2 regions of the Vibrio sp. YT-19(2023) genome follow, and region 1 is predicted to be linked to the other one. Evidence: predicted binding sites of a transcription regulator. Region 1 holds the regulator's gene; the other holds the start of a gene.

Region 1 (7,149 bases):
GCCACCTGGAGGAATATCACCACGCAGAGCGACGATATTTTCAATACCATTGTTCCAATAATCATCGGCAATATTAATCAACTCTTCACGAGTCGCATCAATACAAGTGAGATGGGGAGCGGCAACCAATCCGGTTGTGGCTTTAATTTCTTTAATGATGGAGTGTGTTCTGTCACGCTCGCCGGAGTTCGCACCGTAAGTCACAGAAACAAATTTAGGTTGAAGCGTTTTAAGACGGTGCACTGAATTCCAAAGTGTTTCTTCCATCTTAGCGCTGCTTGGCGGAAAAAACTCAAACGATACATTGATGTTATCTGATAACTCAGCAATATTCTGGTTCAAGGCGTCGATATGGCCTGCGTGCGTATATCCCATCTTACTCTCCCTGCGGCACTCCGCCACGAAAACAAATCCTTAAAATCGACGTTTAGACGTCTATATGTCTACAGAATGTATTGAATACGATTTAATGTCAACCTTGTAATTATGAATTTTTCTCACGTTAATAATGAAGATAGTTCAAGTTTCTACTTGAGCATCATCTCACCATTTTGCACGGGTTATGACTTCAGTATGGCACTGATAGGGGAATAAAAAACCCTGGATTAATTCCAGGGTTTTTAGGTCAATCGCAACTTTAAAATAAACCAGCCAATCGGTTGAGGTCGGATTGAATAGCGCCGGCTGTCACTTCTCTGCCTGCGCCTGGTCCTCGAATGACCAGAGGGTTATCTTTGTACCACTTGCTCTCTATGGCAAAAATGTTATCGCATGGCAATAAGTTGGCGAGCGCGTGCTCACGAGATAACGCTTCGACTCCCACCGTTGCTTTACCATTTTTTTCTAAACGCGCCACATAGCGAAGCACTTGATCGTTTCTCTGTGCTTTTGTCAGACGCTCTTGAAGTATTTCACTCAACAACGCTCCATTATCGAAGAAATCATCTAAGCTCAGTTCTCTTAATTCTTCTGGCACCAAAGACTCAACTTTAACGCTGTCTGGTTCTATATCTAGGCCCGACTCTCGAGCCAAGATGACTAACTTACGCATTACATCGGAGCCATCTAAATCAGAACGAGGGTCAGGTTCGGTTAACCCTTGCTGCCAAGCAAGATCGACTAAATCATTAAATGGCACAGAACCATCAAACTGTTGGAACAGCCATGATAACGTCCCCGAGAAAATCCCCGATAGAGCGACGATTTCATCCCCACTTTCACGAAGATCTCGCACGGTATGGTTTATCGGTAACCCAGCACCAACCGTTGCGTTGTATAGCCAATGACGACCAATTTTAGCGAATGCATCTTGAACCTGATGGTAGTACTGACTATCTGCGGAACCGGCCACTTTGTTAGCGGAAATCAAATGAATGCCTTGCTGTGCGATTTCTACGTAGCGCTGAGCTAACTCTTTACTCGCGGTAACATCAAGCACGACGGCTTCATCATAGCTTTTAAGCGCTCCCAAACGTGCCAGCCAATCCCCATTGTTTGCTATGCTTTCATCATCAAATCGTTCAGCAACACTCGCCGCCTCAATACCTTGCTCATCGAACCAATAGGTTTGGCTATCCACAACCGCGACAAGATCAAAGCTCATACCATGACGTTTTTCGAGCTCACTTTTTTGCGTCGCAAATAAATTTAACCAACTAGAACCAATATTACCCTTGCCACATAAAGCCACTGCCACGCGTTTTTGCGCTTGGAACAACTGGCTATGAATCGTTTGAACCAACGCCTCGGTATCAGTACGGCGCAAAACAGCGACTAGGCTCAGCCCTGAGTCTGTTTCAGAGATAAATTCTACCGGAGAGTGCTTTAGCTTTTGATAAAAGCCAAAGCAATGATTGGCGTTTTTCGTAACGCCTGCACCTACCGCAGCTAAGAGCGAGTAACCTTCTTTTAGCTTAATTTCTGCCTCTACCGCAAGCTCTTGCAAGTGTTTCAATGCACCACCGGCGATTTCTGCGGTGTAAGCCAAGCGTAGCGTATGCTGATCGGATTGAGCTTCAAATGCCAATGGCTCTAATTGCGCGCGCTGCAACGCTTGTAATACATCACTCTGTGTTTTTTCGAAGTCGTGCCCATGCATGAAAGACAACTGCACCAATAAAACATCATCCAGTGAAGTAATAATTTTAGCGCCACGACCAGATGCCAATACACGCTCAATACGAGTAGAACCCGACTCTGGCAGATAGCTACACTTGAGATTAAGGTCCATGGTACTTTGCGCCACAGGCTGAAGCGTACGACTGTGTAGCACTGGGGCAGCTAAGCGAGCAAGTTCACTGGCTTCATCCAATCGAAGTAACGGTAATAAACAAGCATCAGACACCAAACGTGGATCGGCACTATAGACACCAGCAACATCACTCCAAATCGTGACAGTACTGACTTCAGCAAGCGCGCCTATGACCGTTGCAGAATAGTCAGAGCCGTTACGACCAAGTAGAATGGTTTCTCCTGCCTCGTTCTGAGCCATAAAGCCAGTAATTACCACACGTTTATGGTTATGCTGCGCGAGGATCTCTTTAATTAAAGGGTATGAACGAGCGCGATCAACCTCTGGTTGAGTTCCCGCTTCTGCACGTAAAAACGCTCGTGCATCTTGTGCAACCGCAGGGATAGAACGTTGAGATAATAACGCGGCCAATAGGCGAGCAGACCATACTTCTCCGTGCCCCAGTACCGCGGCTTTTTGCGCATTAGTGAGTGGTGCAGTCAGCTCCGAGAGAGTACTGAACTCATCATGTAATAAAGCTAACAGCTCTTCTTTTGCTTCACTCTCCAACAAGCTTTCTATTAGCTCAGTTTGAAACTGTCTTAAGCTTTGAAGCGCTTCATGCGCAATTCGGCCATCTTTATTTAACCCTTCCAAAAACTCAATCAAGCGGTTAGTGGTTTTTCCTGCAGCAGAGACGACCACCAGATCATTTTCTGTCGAATACTCCTTGAGAATACCCACAACGCGTAAGTAGCATTCTGGGTTTGCTAAGCTACTGCCACCAAACTTATGCAGCTGACGTTGTACAGTCATTGTTATCGTCTCCTATTACTGGGTAGCTTTAGCGAACGCTTGTTCTAAATCTGTGATGAGGTCTTGTGCATCTTCCAAACCGACAGACAAACGCAATAGTTGATGAGAGACCCCAGCCTCCGCCAACGCCTCCTCACCCATTGCACGGTGCGTCATGGATGCTGGGTGGCAAATCAAACTTTCTACACCACCTAATGACTCTGCTAATGAAAACAGTTGGAGCTCTTTCACAAACACCTTTAACTGTTCAAACGAACCAGCAAACTCAAAACTCAACATAGAGCCAAAGCCCGTTTGCTGCTTTTTAGCGATGTCATGACCTGGATGTTCCAGCAGGCTTGGATGATAGATAGTTTTAACTAACGCTTGTTTCTGTAGGTAAGCCAGTACCTGCTGTGAGCTCTCCTCATGTACTCGCATACGAGCACCAAGCGTACGAATACCTCGCAGCGTCATATAACTATCGAAAGGTGTGCCCGTTGCACCAATACAATTGCCCCACCATGCAAGCTCTTCTGCATGCGCCTCTGTGTTGGTGATGATTACTCCACCAATTACGTCCGAATGACCGTTGATGTACTTTGTTGTGGAGTGGATAACAAAATCCGCACCTAGCTCTAAAGGTTTTTGGTACACGGGTGTCAAAAAGGTATTGTCCACCGCAACTAACGCGCCGATTTGTTTCGCTTTTTCACAAGTAGCTGCAATATCCACTACGCGAACCAGAGGATTTGACGGAGTTTCTAGCAAAATGAGTTTTGGTTTTTGTGCCAATGCAGCATCTAAAGCCTGTTCGTCTGATTGATCGACAAACTGAACCTTAAAATCGCCTTTGCTAGCTCGGGTATTAAAAAGACGATAGGTGCCGCCATAACAATCGTGAGGAGCAATAATGAGATCATCTGGGCCGAGAAAAGCGGAAACCCATAAATTTAATGCCGACGTACCGCAGTTAGTAACAACCGCTCCTTTTCCAGACTCAAGTTCAGATAGCGCACTTTCCAACAGTCCGCGGTTTGGATTACCAGATCGTGTGTAATCATACTTGGGCACTTCACCAAAAGCAGGAAAACCATAGTTAGTGGAAAGATAAATAGGTGGAACGACAGCATGATATTGGCTGTCTGATTCAATACCAGTGCGTACTGCAATGGTCGCAGGTTTGCGAGTGCTCATGGGTGTATCCTTTCACGGGTAATGACTTCTAAATAGGAATGCGCTATATCTAATGAGTAACATAAAGTGATCAACACGCTTCCTTTGCTGTTATGTTCACTTTACTCGTCAAAAAATGAGACGTCAACACTTCTAGACGTCTATATGTCTTTGCTTATGGCGGTAAATGCAGCTAAAATCAGCACCTAAATTATTTTTAACCGATTACATAAATGAAGGTGTGCAATGGCTGACTGGAATGGCGAATACATTAGCCCATATGCAGAGCACGGCAAAAAAAGCGAACAAGTAAAAAAAATTACCGTCTCTATCCCGCTAAAAGTTTTAAAGGTGCTAACTGATGAGCGTACTCGCCGTCAGATCAATAACTTACGCCATGCAACCAATAGCGAATTGCTATGCGAGGCATTTTTGCACGCGTACACAGGTCAGCCACTTCCGACAGATGAAGACCTTCGTAAAGACCGTCCTGATGATATTCCAACAGAAGTAAAAGCGCTGATGACGGAAATGGGCATCGAATTTGAGTCATTCGACGAAGAATAAAAAAAGCCTGATAAGAGGTTTCAGGTAATGACTCTTGCCTCGAGCCAAATGAATGACATAAAAAATGGGACGCAATAGCGTCCCATTTTTGTGTATCACATCTGAAAGATATATTACTCTGCCATGTAGTTTTCAGGCATCTCGATACGAGCTACACCTGAATTAACCGCCGCCTGAGCAACCGCTTTTGCAACACGTGGTAGCAAACGTGAATCCATTGGTTTTGGAATAATATAGTCCGCACCAAACTCTAGCTTATCAACACCTGCAGCCTTCAATACGGCTTCAGGTACAGGCTCTTTTGCTAGCTCACGAATCGCCTCAACGGCTGCAAGTTTCATTTCATCATTGATTTCACTTGCACGCACATCAAGAGCACCGCGGAAAATGAATGGGAAACACAATACGTTGTTAACTTGGTTAGGATAATCACTACGGCCAGTACCCATGATCAAGTCATCACGAACTGCGTGAGCAAGTTCCGGCTTGATTTCAGGATCCGGGTTAGAACATGCGAATACGATTGGCTTATCTGCCATCAACTTCAACGCTTCCGCTGGCAATAGGTTTGGACCAGATACACCTAGGAACAGATCTGCACCTTCAATCACGTCTTCTAGTGTGCGCTTATCTGTATTGTTCGCAAATAGCTGCTTATATTCATTAAGATCATCACGACGAGTGTGAATCACACCTTTGCGATCTAGCATGTAGATTTTTTCGCGCATTGCGCCGCATTTGATCAGAAGCTCCATACAAGCTACAGCGGCAGCGCCAGCGCCAAGACAAACAATTGTTGAATCTTCAAGTTTCTTACCTTGAAGTTCGATTGCATTCAGCATACCCGCTGCCGTTACAATAGCAGTACCATGTTGATCATCGTGGAATACTGGTACATCACAACGTTCAATCAGACGCTTTTCAATCTCAAAACAGTCTGGTGCTTTAATATCTTCAAGGTTGATACCGCCAAAAGTGTCTGCAATGCTCGCAACAGTATCAACAAATTCATCGATCGTGCGGTGCTTAACTTCAATATCAATAGAGTCAAGACCTGCGAAACGCTTAAACAGTAACGCTTTACCTTCCATCACTGGCTTAGATGCAAGTGGACCTAGGTTACCTAGACCTAGAATAGCGGTACCGTTAGAAATAACAGCAACCATGTTCCCTTTTGCAGTGTACTTGTACACGTTATCCGGGTTTTGTGCGATTTCACGCACTGGCTCTGCAACACCAGGGCTGTAAGCAAGGGCAAGATCACCCGCCGTTTCCGCAGGCTTTGTCAGTTCGACAGCAATCTTTCCTGGAGTTGGATAAGCATGGTAATCCAATGCTTTTTGGCGATGTTCTTCTTCTGGAGTGGCTGCTTGGTGGTTGTCTTCAGACATGGACGTTTCTCTTTTTTATTTTTAGGTAAGGGGGCATAAATTCTATCGGATAGAAATCAAACTTCATAGGCAAGATTGCGAGCAATATCCTTAAAAAGCCGATAATAAAAGAGATTAGACCAGATAACGGGGTTAAGCACCTGATTTTCGAGTCAGGTGCTCTTTCTTCTTACTATTATTGGAGTATGCAAACTCAGAAAGTATCGTTACTCTTCGTCCACGTATTGCGCTTGGAGATAATTCTCAATACCAGACATTTCAATCAAGCCAAGTTGCGTCTCTAGCCAATCAACATGTTCTTCTTCATCTTCAAGAATATCTTGGAAGAGATCTCTAGACACATAATCTCGAATGTCTTCAGCGTAGGCAATCGCATCTTTTAAATCTGGAATAGCCGCCATTTCAAGCTTTAAATCACACTCGAGCATTTCCTTGGTATCTTCACCAATCATCAACTTACCTAAATCTTGTAGGTTCGGTAGGCCTTCAAGGAACAAAATACGCTCAATTAGATGATCGGCATGCTTCATCTCATCGATAGATTCGTGATATTCCTTGTCTGCTAGGTGCTTTAAGCCCCAGTCTTTATACATTCGGGCGTGAAGAAAATACTGATTAATAGCGACGAGCTCGTTACCGAGCACTTTATTGAGATGTTGAATGATGATTGGATCGCCTTTCATGACAAAACCCTCCTCTTTGGCTTCATTTAAATGTAGAAGCAAATGAGAAGGTGTCAAAATGTAAGGCAAATAATTACTGCATACTTACAGCAATTAGCTGGCTTGTTTAAATTCCGTGTAACTAGTTTCCGCTAAAATTTCCTTGGCCTGTCTGATGCACTTACCACATTGGCTGCCCAATGCCGTGCACTTTTTGATTCCTTTAATATCTGTTACGCCTTCATCTATCGCCAACTTCCTAATTTTTTTGTCGGAGACACCATGGCAAAGACAAACGTACATACTCAAAAAACCTATAAAACTAATC
Region 2 (7,852 bases), on a different contig from region 1:
TTGAAAGGCATACTTCAATAGCTGCTTGAGCTCATCCATCATACCGATAAACAGAGGATCAAGGTGACCTACCGTAGGACGGCTTAGTGCTTGTAACACTTGAGGATAAATATCAGAAGGACCAGGTCCCATTAAAATACGGTGAGGCGGAATAAAGCTTTGGATCGACATGTCAGCTCCTTGATTATCTTTTATCCTGAGCATTCTAAAAGTTCTATTCAATAACATGGCTCAGGTGTAGGGTTCTTCACCCTAATAGATTTTTCCTCTATCAGCAATTAGCCGTAAGTATGGAGGTCAAACCAGTGTCACAAAATCGTTAATAAAAAACACCATAAAGGTTGAAATATTGATTGACATTAAGGCCTCAAAACCGTTCAATGTTTGAGCTTTATGTAGAAGAGGAGCGCTACCCAGGTAGATGATTTGTGGAACCGCAATTCCAACACCAATCATTGAGGGGGAGTAGTGCCGAGGTAAGTCAAAGTTGCAGGATTTGACTTGTCGGTTGAATTGGGCTGAATCCCATCAACTGTCATCAGCGCAGTCTGATGAAGGGCTTCTGAGGGTAAATTTTTCAAATAGCATTCTAAATACCTCTCTTTTTGCTCTGTTCCTTTTCTCACTAAACATTGGATGTACAATTTTTTAGGAAGTCGTGGGAGAACGCAGTGAGCGCATTTAACGTAGCTAAATTCGGTGGAACCAGTGTTGCCAACTTTGAGGCAATGAGTCGTTGCGCCACCATTATCGAAAACAATCCAAATACTCGCCTGGTCGTGAGCAGCGCTTGCTCTGGCGTCACCAACCTATTGGTAGAACTCGCCAACGGCGTTCAGGATCAAACGCACCGTACTGAGCTGCTGCAAAATCTGGCCAACATTCATGACGCCATTTTAACTCAGCTCGAAGACAGCACGAAAACTGCTGCCGAGGTGTATGGCATATTAGATACCGTAACCAGCCTGGCCGAGGCTGCATCTATCCAAGCTAGTGCGAAGTTAACCGATCATTTAGTCGCATGTGGTGAACTCATGTCGACGCACATTCTAACTCAGTTAATGTGTGAGCGAGGCATTCAAGCAGTGCGCTTTGATATCCGCGATGTGCTGCGTACTGATGACAACTTTGGTCGCGCGGAGCCAAACATTGAAGCAATTTCGACGCTTGCGCAAGATAAACTCGTACCACTTTGCCAACAATCCGTTGTTGTTACTCAAGGCTTCATAGGATCTGACGAAGCCGGTAATACAACAACATTAGGTCGAGGGGGCAGCGATTACAGCGCCGCCTTAATTGCTGAGAGCGTTAAAGCGGCAGGGCTAGAAATCTGGACTGATGTTCCGGGTATCTACACAACAGACCCGCGAATTGCACCAAAAGCCTCACCAATTCCCGAGATCAGCTTTAGTGAAGCTTCAGAAATGGCTAACTTTGGCGCTAAAATCCTTCACCCTTCTACGCTAGTACCTGCATTGCGCCACGACATTCCGGTATTTGTGGGGTCATCGAAAGAGCCTGAAAAAGGGGGAACTTGGATTCGCCACCAAGTCGAAAGCTCACCGTTATTCCGTGCGCTAGCTTTGCGTTGTAACCAAACCATGGTAACGCTACGCAGCGCCAATATGTTCCACGCATACGGCTTCTTAGCAAAGGTCTTTGAGATCCTTGCAAAGCATAAGATATCTGTCGATTTGATCACAACATCTGAAATCAGTGTATCGTTAACACTTGATCAAACCGATACATCCGGCGGCGCGCCGCAGCTGCCGCAAGCTGTACGAGAAGAGTTAGAAGAGTTATGTAAGGTAGAAGTTGAACGTGACCTATGCCTCGTTGCTCTCATTGGTAACAACATGAGTGAGAGTAAAGGCTACGCGAAACAGGTTTTTGGCACGCTAGAAGATTTTAACCTACGCATGATTTGTTATGGCGCTAGCCCTCACAACTTATGCTTCTTGCTCCATGAATCAGTATCGAAACAAGCCATACAAAAACTCCACACTGAGTTGTTTGAGAAGTAAGTTCAACTCAATAAAACAAAGGGCTGCGTATCTGCAGCCCTTTGTCGTTTCATTAGTTGTTACATTTGGACGAGGTAAACATCAATTTAACCGTTAATGTTTGGCCCTAACCATTTTTCAGCCTCGATCCTATCCCACCCCTTACGATCGGCGTAACTCTCTAGCTGATCTTCTTGGATCTGTGCGATCGCAAAGTAACGTGAGTCAGGATGAGAGAAATACCAACCAGAGACTGACGCGCCCGGATACATTGCATAGCTGGAGGTTAGAGTCATGCCAATATTCTCTTCCACATTAAGTAGCTCCCAAAGCGGTCCTTTTTCAGTATGCTCAGGGCACGCTGGATAACCTGGTGCAGGGCGAATACCTTGGTATTTTTCACGAATGAGATCATCGTTAGATAAATCTTCATCCGCAGCATAACCCCAAATTTCTTTACGGACACGCTCATGCAAATACTCAGCAAACGCTTCGGCTAGGCGATCCGCCACCGCTTGAATCATAATTGCGTTGTAATCATCTCCCTGTGCTTTGTATTCATCAGCAAGCTCTCGTTCACCAATACCACCAGTGACAGCAAATGCCCCTATCCAATCATGTTTACCCGACTCTTTAGGTGCGATGTAGTCGGATAAACAATAGTTGAATCCTTTTGGTTTCTCGGTCTGTTGTCGCAAGTTACGTAATACTTTCACAACGTCGGTACGAGTTTCATCAGCATAAACTTCAATGTCGTCCCCCACGCTCGCAGCAGGGAATAAGCCACACATTCCACGCGCTTTTAACAGGCCTTCTCGCTCAACTCGATCAAGTAACTCGTTGGCATCTTCGAATAAACGTTTTGCTTCTTCACCAACTTCTTCATGTTGGAAAATTGTTGGATACTTACCCACAAGTGACCAAGTCATAAAGAATGGTGTCCAATCGATGTATTGACGTAATATAGCCACATCAAAATCATCGAAGATATGAATGCCAGGCTTAACAGGCACTGGAGGAGTATAAGCTTCCCAATCGATCGCAACTTTATTCGCTCGAGCCGCTTCTAATGTCACTGGTTTGGTTCTCGGTTTCTTTCGATTATGTTGATCACGTACTCGTTCGTAATCAGCTTGAAGTTTTTCAACAAATTCAGGGCGACGTTCATCTGACAGAAGAGAAGTACATACGCCCACTGCACGTGAGGCGTTGTTCACGTAAACCACTGGATGCTTGTAATTTTGCTCAATCTTAACTGCTGTATGGGCTTTTGACGTTGTTGCGCCACCGATGAGAAGAGGTAAGTTAAAGTCGAGACGCTCCATCTCTTTTGCAACATGCACCATTTCGTCTAATGAAGGCGTGATCAACCCTGATAAACCAATAATATCGACGTTTTCTTCTTGCGCTACTTTTAAGATCTTTTCGCAAGGAACCATGACACCAAGATCGATAATTTCGTAGTTATTGCACTGCAATACAACGCCAACGATATTTTTCCCGATATCATGTACATCACCTTTGACCGTCGCTAGCAAAATCTTACCGTTTGTTTGTCCCACCTGCTTTTCTGCATTGATGTAGGGCTCCAGATGCGCGACTGCTTGCTTCATCACTCGTGCAGATTTTACGACCTGAGGAAGGAACATTTTACCTTCACCAAACAAGTCTCCGACGACGTTCATCCCATCCATTAGTGGGCCTTCAATCACCTCTAATGGCTTTGAAGCGTTGACACGAGCCTCTTCGGTATCATCAACGATGAACTCAGTTATTCCTTTCACTAACGCGTGCTCTAAGCGCTTTTCAACAGGCCAAGTTCTCCACTCAAGTGCAGAGGCATCCTCCTCTTTACCTACCCCTTTGCCTGCATATTCCGCCGCGATATCTAACAATCTCTCAGTGGCGTCATCACGACGGTTAAGAACGACATCTTCCACAGCCTCACGCAATTTTTCAGGCACGTTATCGTAGATTTCTAACTGACCCGCATTCACAATCCCCATATCCATACCATTTTTAAAACAGTGGTAGAGGAACACCGCGTGAATCGCTTCACGTACATAGTTATTGCCACGGAAAGAGAATGAGACGTTAGAAACACCACCCGAGATCATCGCATGTGGTAAATCACGTTTGATATCGCCAACGGCTTCAATGAAATCCACCGCATAGTTATTATGCTCCTCGATCCCCGTAGCAATGGCAAAAATGTTTGGGTCAAAAATGATGTCTTCTGGTGGAAAGCCCACTTCATCAACAAGAATTCGGTAAGCGTTGGTACAAATTTCTACTTTGCGCTCACGTGTATCTGCTTGCCCAATCTCATCAAACGCCATCACAATCACAGCCGCACCGTAACGGCGGATCAACTTAGCTTGTTCAACGAATTTCTCTTTGCCTTCTTTGAGAGAGATCGAGTTAACAATGCCTTTGCCTTGGATGCACTTAAGACCGGCTTCAATAACCTCCCACTTGGAAGAGTCAACCATGATTGGTACTTTTGAGATTTCAGGTTCTGACGCACAAAGGTTTAAAAAGCGAACCATACAAGCTTGTGCATCCAACATGCCTTCATCCATGTTGATATCGATAATTTGAGCGCCATTTTCAACTTGTTGACGAGCCACATCGAGCGCTTCATCGTACAGCTCTTCTTTAATCAAGCGCTTAAAACGCGCAGAACCGGTTACATTCGTACGCTCACCGACATTGATAAATAAAGAGTCTTTATCAATCGCGAGTGGCTCTAAGCCAGACAAGCGACAAGCAACGGGAAGTTCAGGTAATTGACGAGGGGCGATATTTTCAACCGCGAGTGCCATTTGGCGAATGTGCTCAGGAGTTGTACCACAACACCCACCAATCAAGTTTAAAAAGCCACTTTGAGCCCACTCTTTAACATGCTTAGCCATATCTTCTGGCGACAAATCGTATTCGCCGAATGCATTCGGAAGCCCAGCATTTGGGTGAGCGGAAACAAAAGATTCTGATATACGAGAGAGCTCTTCAACATAAGGACGCAGCTCATCTGGACCAAGTGCACAGTTCAAACCAAACGAAATCGGTTTAACATGACGTAATGAGTTGTAAAACGCTTCTGTGGTTTGACCGGATAATGTCCGACCGGAAGCATCAGTAATAGTCCCCGAGATCATCACAGGTAACTCAATACCCATCTCTTCAAACACACTTTCAACAGCAAATGAACAAGCCTTAGCGTTAAGCGTATCGAAGATGGTCTCGATAAGAATAAGGTCTGAACCACCTTTAATAAGCGCTCGAGTCGATTCAGAGTAAGCCTCAACTAACTCGTCGAAAGAAACATTTCGATATCCGGGGTCATTTACATCAGGAGAAATAGAACAAGTTCGGTTTGTTGGCCCTAAAACCCCTGCGACATAACGTGGTTTATCGGGTGTTTTTGCGGTCCATTCGTCTGCAACTTCACGTGCAAGCTTGGCAGCTGCAAAGTTAATTTCTTCACTTAGGCTTTCCATCTCGTAGTCAGCCATCGCAATGGTTGTTGCGTTAAAAGTGTTGGTCTCAAGAATATCTGCACCCGCTTCTAAATATGCAGCGTGAATTTCCTTGATAAGTTGAGGCTGACTTAGAACCAACAGGTCGTTGTTACCTTTTAGATCACAATGCCAATCCGCAAAGCGCGTTCCTCGATAGTCTTGCTCTTCAAGTTTGTACCCTTGAATCATGGTTCCCATACCACCATCAATCAAAAGAATACGTTGCTTCAATTGAGCTTCAATCTGTTGTCTTACGTTACTTCCCACAGTACAGCCTCATTCCTTTAGTTATCTTTCCATCCTATCACACAAACTTCAGGAGTCTAGACGTCTAAACGTGGAATTAATGATTATTTTATCTCCTTCTTAACTTACAAAATAATCACGAAAAAATGTTTGCTATTTAAGCAGCATCAGCCGAGAATTCCATTCATAAAATGTTACAAATAGAGAGCTCTATGTCGGTCTATCATACTTTATGTTTTCTATCCGCAGCTGCGATGCTAATTGCTTTTGTAAACAGCAAGATAGGAAAGATGCAAACCACCATTGCGATTACCGCAGGTTCAATGGTGCTTTCACTTCTAATCTTAATTGCGGGTCAAAACAACTGGTTCCATCTCACCGAAATTGCGACGGAGACGGTCACAAGGATTAACTTCGAAGATTTCTTGCTCAAAGGCATTCTTGGCTTCTTACTATTTGCTGGTGGACTAGGCATCAAACTCCCGAACCTTAAAGATCAAAAGTGGGAGATCACTGTTTTAGCCCTTGGAGCCACACTGTTTTCCACGTTCTTTATTGGATTTGCACTGTATGGGTTTTGTCAGTTAATTGGCATCCAATTTGATTTGGTCTACTGCTTACTATTTGGTGCTCTAATATCGCCAACTGACCCAATCGCTGTATTGGCTATTGTGAAAAAACTAGATGCTCCTAAACGTATCTCCACTCAGATTGAAGGAGAATCGCTCTTCAATGATGGCTTCGGTTTGGTTATCTTCGTCACTCTATTTACGATTGCATTTGGCACTGAGGCACCAACTGTAGGTAGTGTCACCTTGCTCTTCATCCAAGAAGCTATCGGTGGTATCACATATGGTTTCGTCCTCGGTTTGCTATTCCACTACTTGATCAGTGCCACCGATGATCACTCAATGGAATTGTTACTTACCATTGGTGTCCCAACAGCAGGTTACGCATTTGCTGAATACATCCATGTATCAGGCCCACTCGCGATGGTTGTATCCGGTATTATGATTGGCAACTGGACACGCTTTATTGGCTTTTCAAAAGAGAGTGAAGATCACCTTGACCATTTTTGGGAGCTTGTTGATGAGTTCTTGAATGGCGTGTTATTCCTACTGATCGGCATGTCGATGCTGCTATTTGAATTCCACAAAGAAGACTGGATTATGATGGCTATTTCAGTCCCTCTTGTACTAGCAGCTCGCTATTTAAGCGTATTTCTCTCGTACATTGGCTTTAAGCGTTACAGAAAATATAACCCGTGGTCAGTACGTATTTTGACGTGGGGCGGCTTACGCGGGGGCCTTGCATTGGCAATGGCACTTTCCATTCCATCTGGTATTTGGGTGATTCAAGATAAGTTAATCGATGTAAAAGAGATTATTCTTGTAATGACCTACTCCGTCGTTGTTTTCTCTATCCTCATTCAAGGCTCAACAATCACCCCAATGATTGAAAAAGCAAAAGCAGAAGAGAAGAAGATGGAAGAGAACAACCAAGCAATAACCACTCCGGAACATACGGAGCCAGTGGACTCTTAAAGACACGTAACTTAATAAATAAAAAGCAGCTACCTAGCTGCTTTTTTCATAACTAATTTTCAGACTCCCCTTCAAGGACGAGTGCTCCTTATTCTTTGATATACCTTCAAATATACTAAGAATCGCTACGCTGCATTTTCATAGATACTAACTATTGCCGATAGATAGTATTCATAGACGAGCCTTTTAATTTACCCATTTATCACTTCTCTTCTCTTCTCTTCTCTTCTCTTCTCTTCTCTTCTCTTCTCTTCTCTTGGCAATATAGGCTCCTCGCAAATATCAAAGCTAAACTTCCACAATACTTAGCAATGAGCGAGTTTGTATTTTTATGAGAAAGATACATTTAGGGTGATTGCGTTCAGAACCCAAACAGGTTAGCAATCTCACCAAGATAAAACTGAGCTAGCATTCAGGTAGATCAAAGCCTTAACAGAAATTTAGTCCCCCTCTCTCTTGATCTCAGTGAGACTAAACTTGTATTCAAAGTCGTCCTGTTTTCAAAATTGGAACAAGTGACACCTCAAACAATTAAACT

Evidence for each region. The regulator MetJ, encoded in region 1, represses methionine synthesis genes. The targets are predictions, from matches to a motif close to TTAGACNTNTANANGTCTAA.
Region 2: metH (methionine synthase) is a predicted target of MetJ. The motif match lies at 5,840-5,859, and genes of this name have one in related genera.

Annotation. Positions count from the first base shown of each region.
Region 1 covers NZ_JAWOQN010000063.1:654-7,802, forward strand. Annotated here, with positions in the region: gene metF (methylenetetrahydrofolate reductase) at 1-375, opposite strand, end outside; gene R7E78_RS23530 (bifunctional aspartate kinase/homoserine dehydrogenase II) at 638-3,046, opposite strand; gene R7E78_RS23535 (O-succinylhomoserine (thiol)-lyase) at 3,062-4,222, opposite strand; gene metJ (met regulon transcriptional regulator MetJ) at 4,448-4,768, shown strand; gene R7E78_RS23545 (malic enzyme-like NAD(P)-binding protein) at 4,882-6,159, opposite strand; gene bfr (bacterioferritin) at 6,366-6,842, opposite strand; gene R7E78_RS23555 ((2Fe-2S)-binding protein) at 6,936-7,124, opposite strand.
Region 2 covers NZ_JAWOQN010000043.1:290-8,141, reverse strand. Annotated here, with positions in the region: gene R7E78_RS21690 (pyridoxal-phosphate-dependent aminotransferase family protein) at 1-171, opposite strand, end outside; lysine riboswitch at 392-570, shown strand; gene lysC (lysine-sensitive aspartokinase 3) at 672-2,024, shown strand; gene metH (methionine synthase) at 2,111-5,791, opposite strand; gene R7E78_RS21675 (cation:proton antiporter) at 5,983-7,314, shown strand.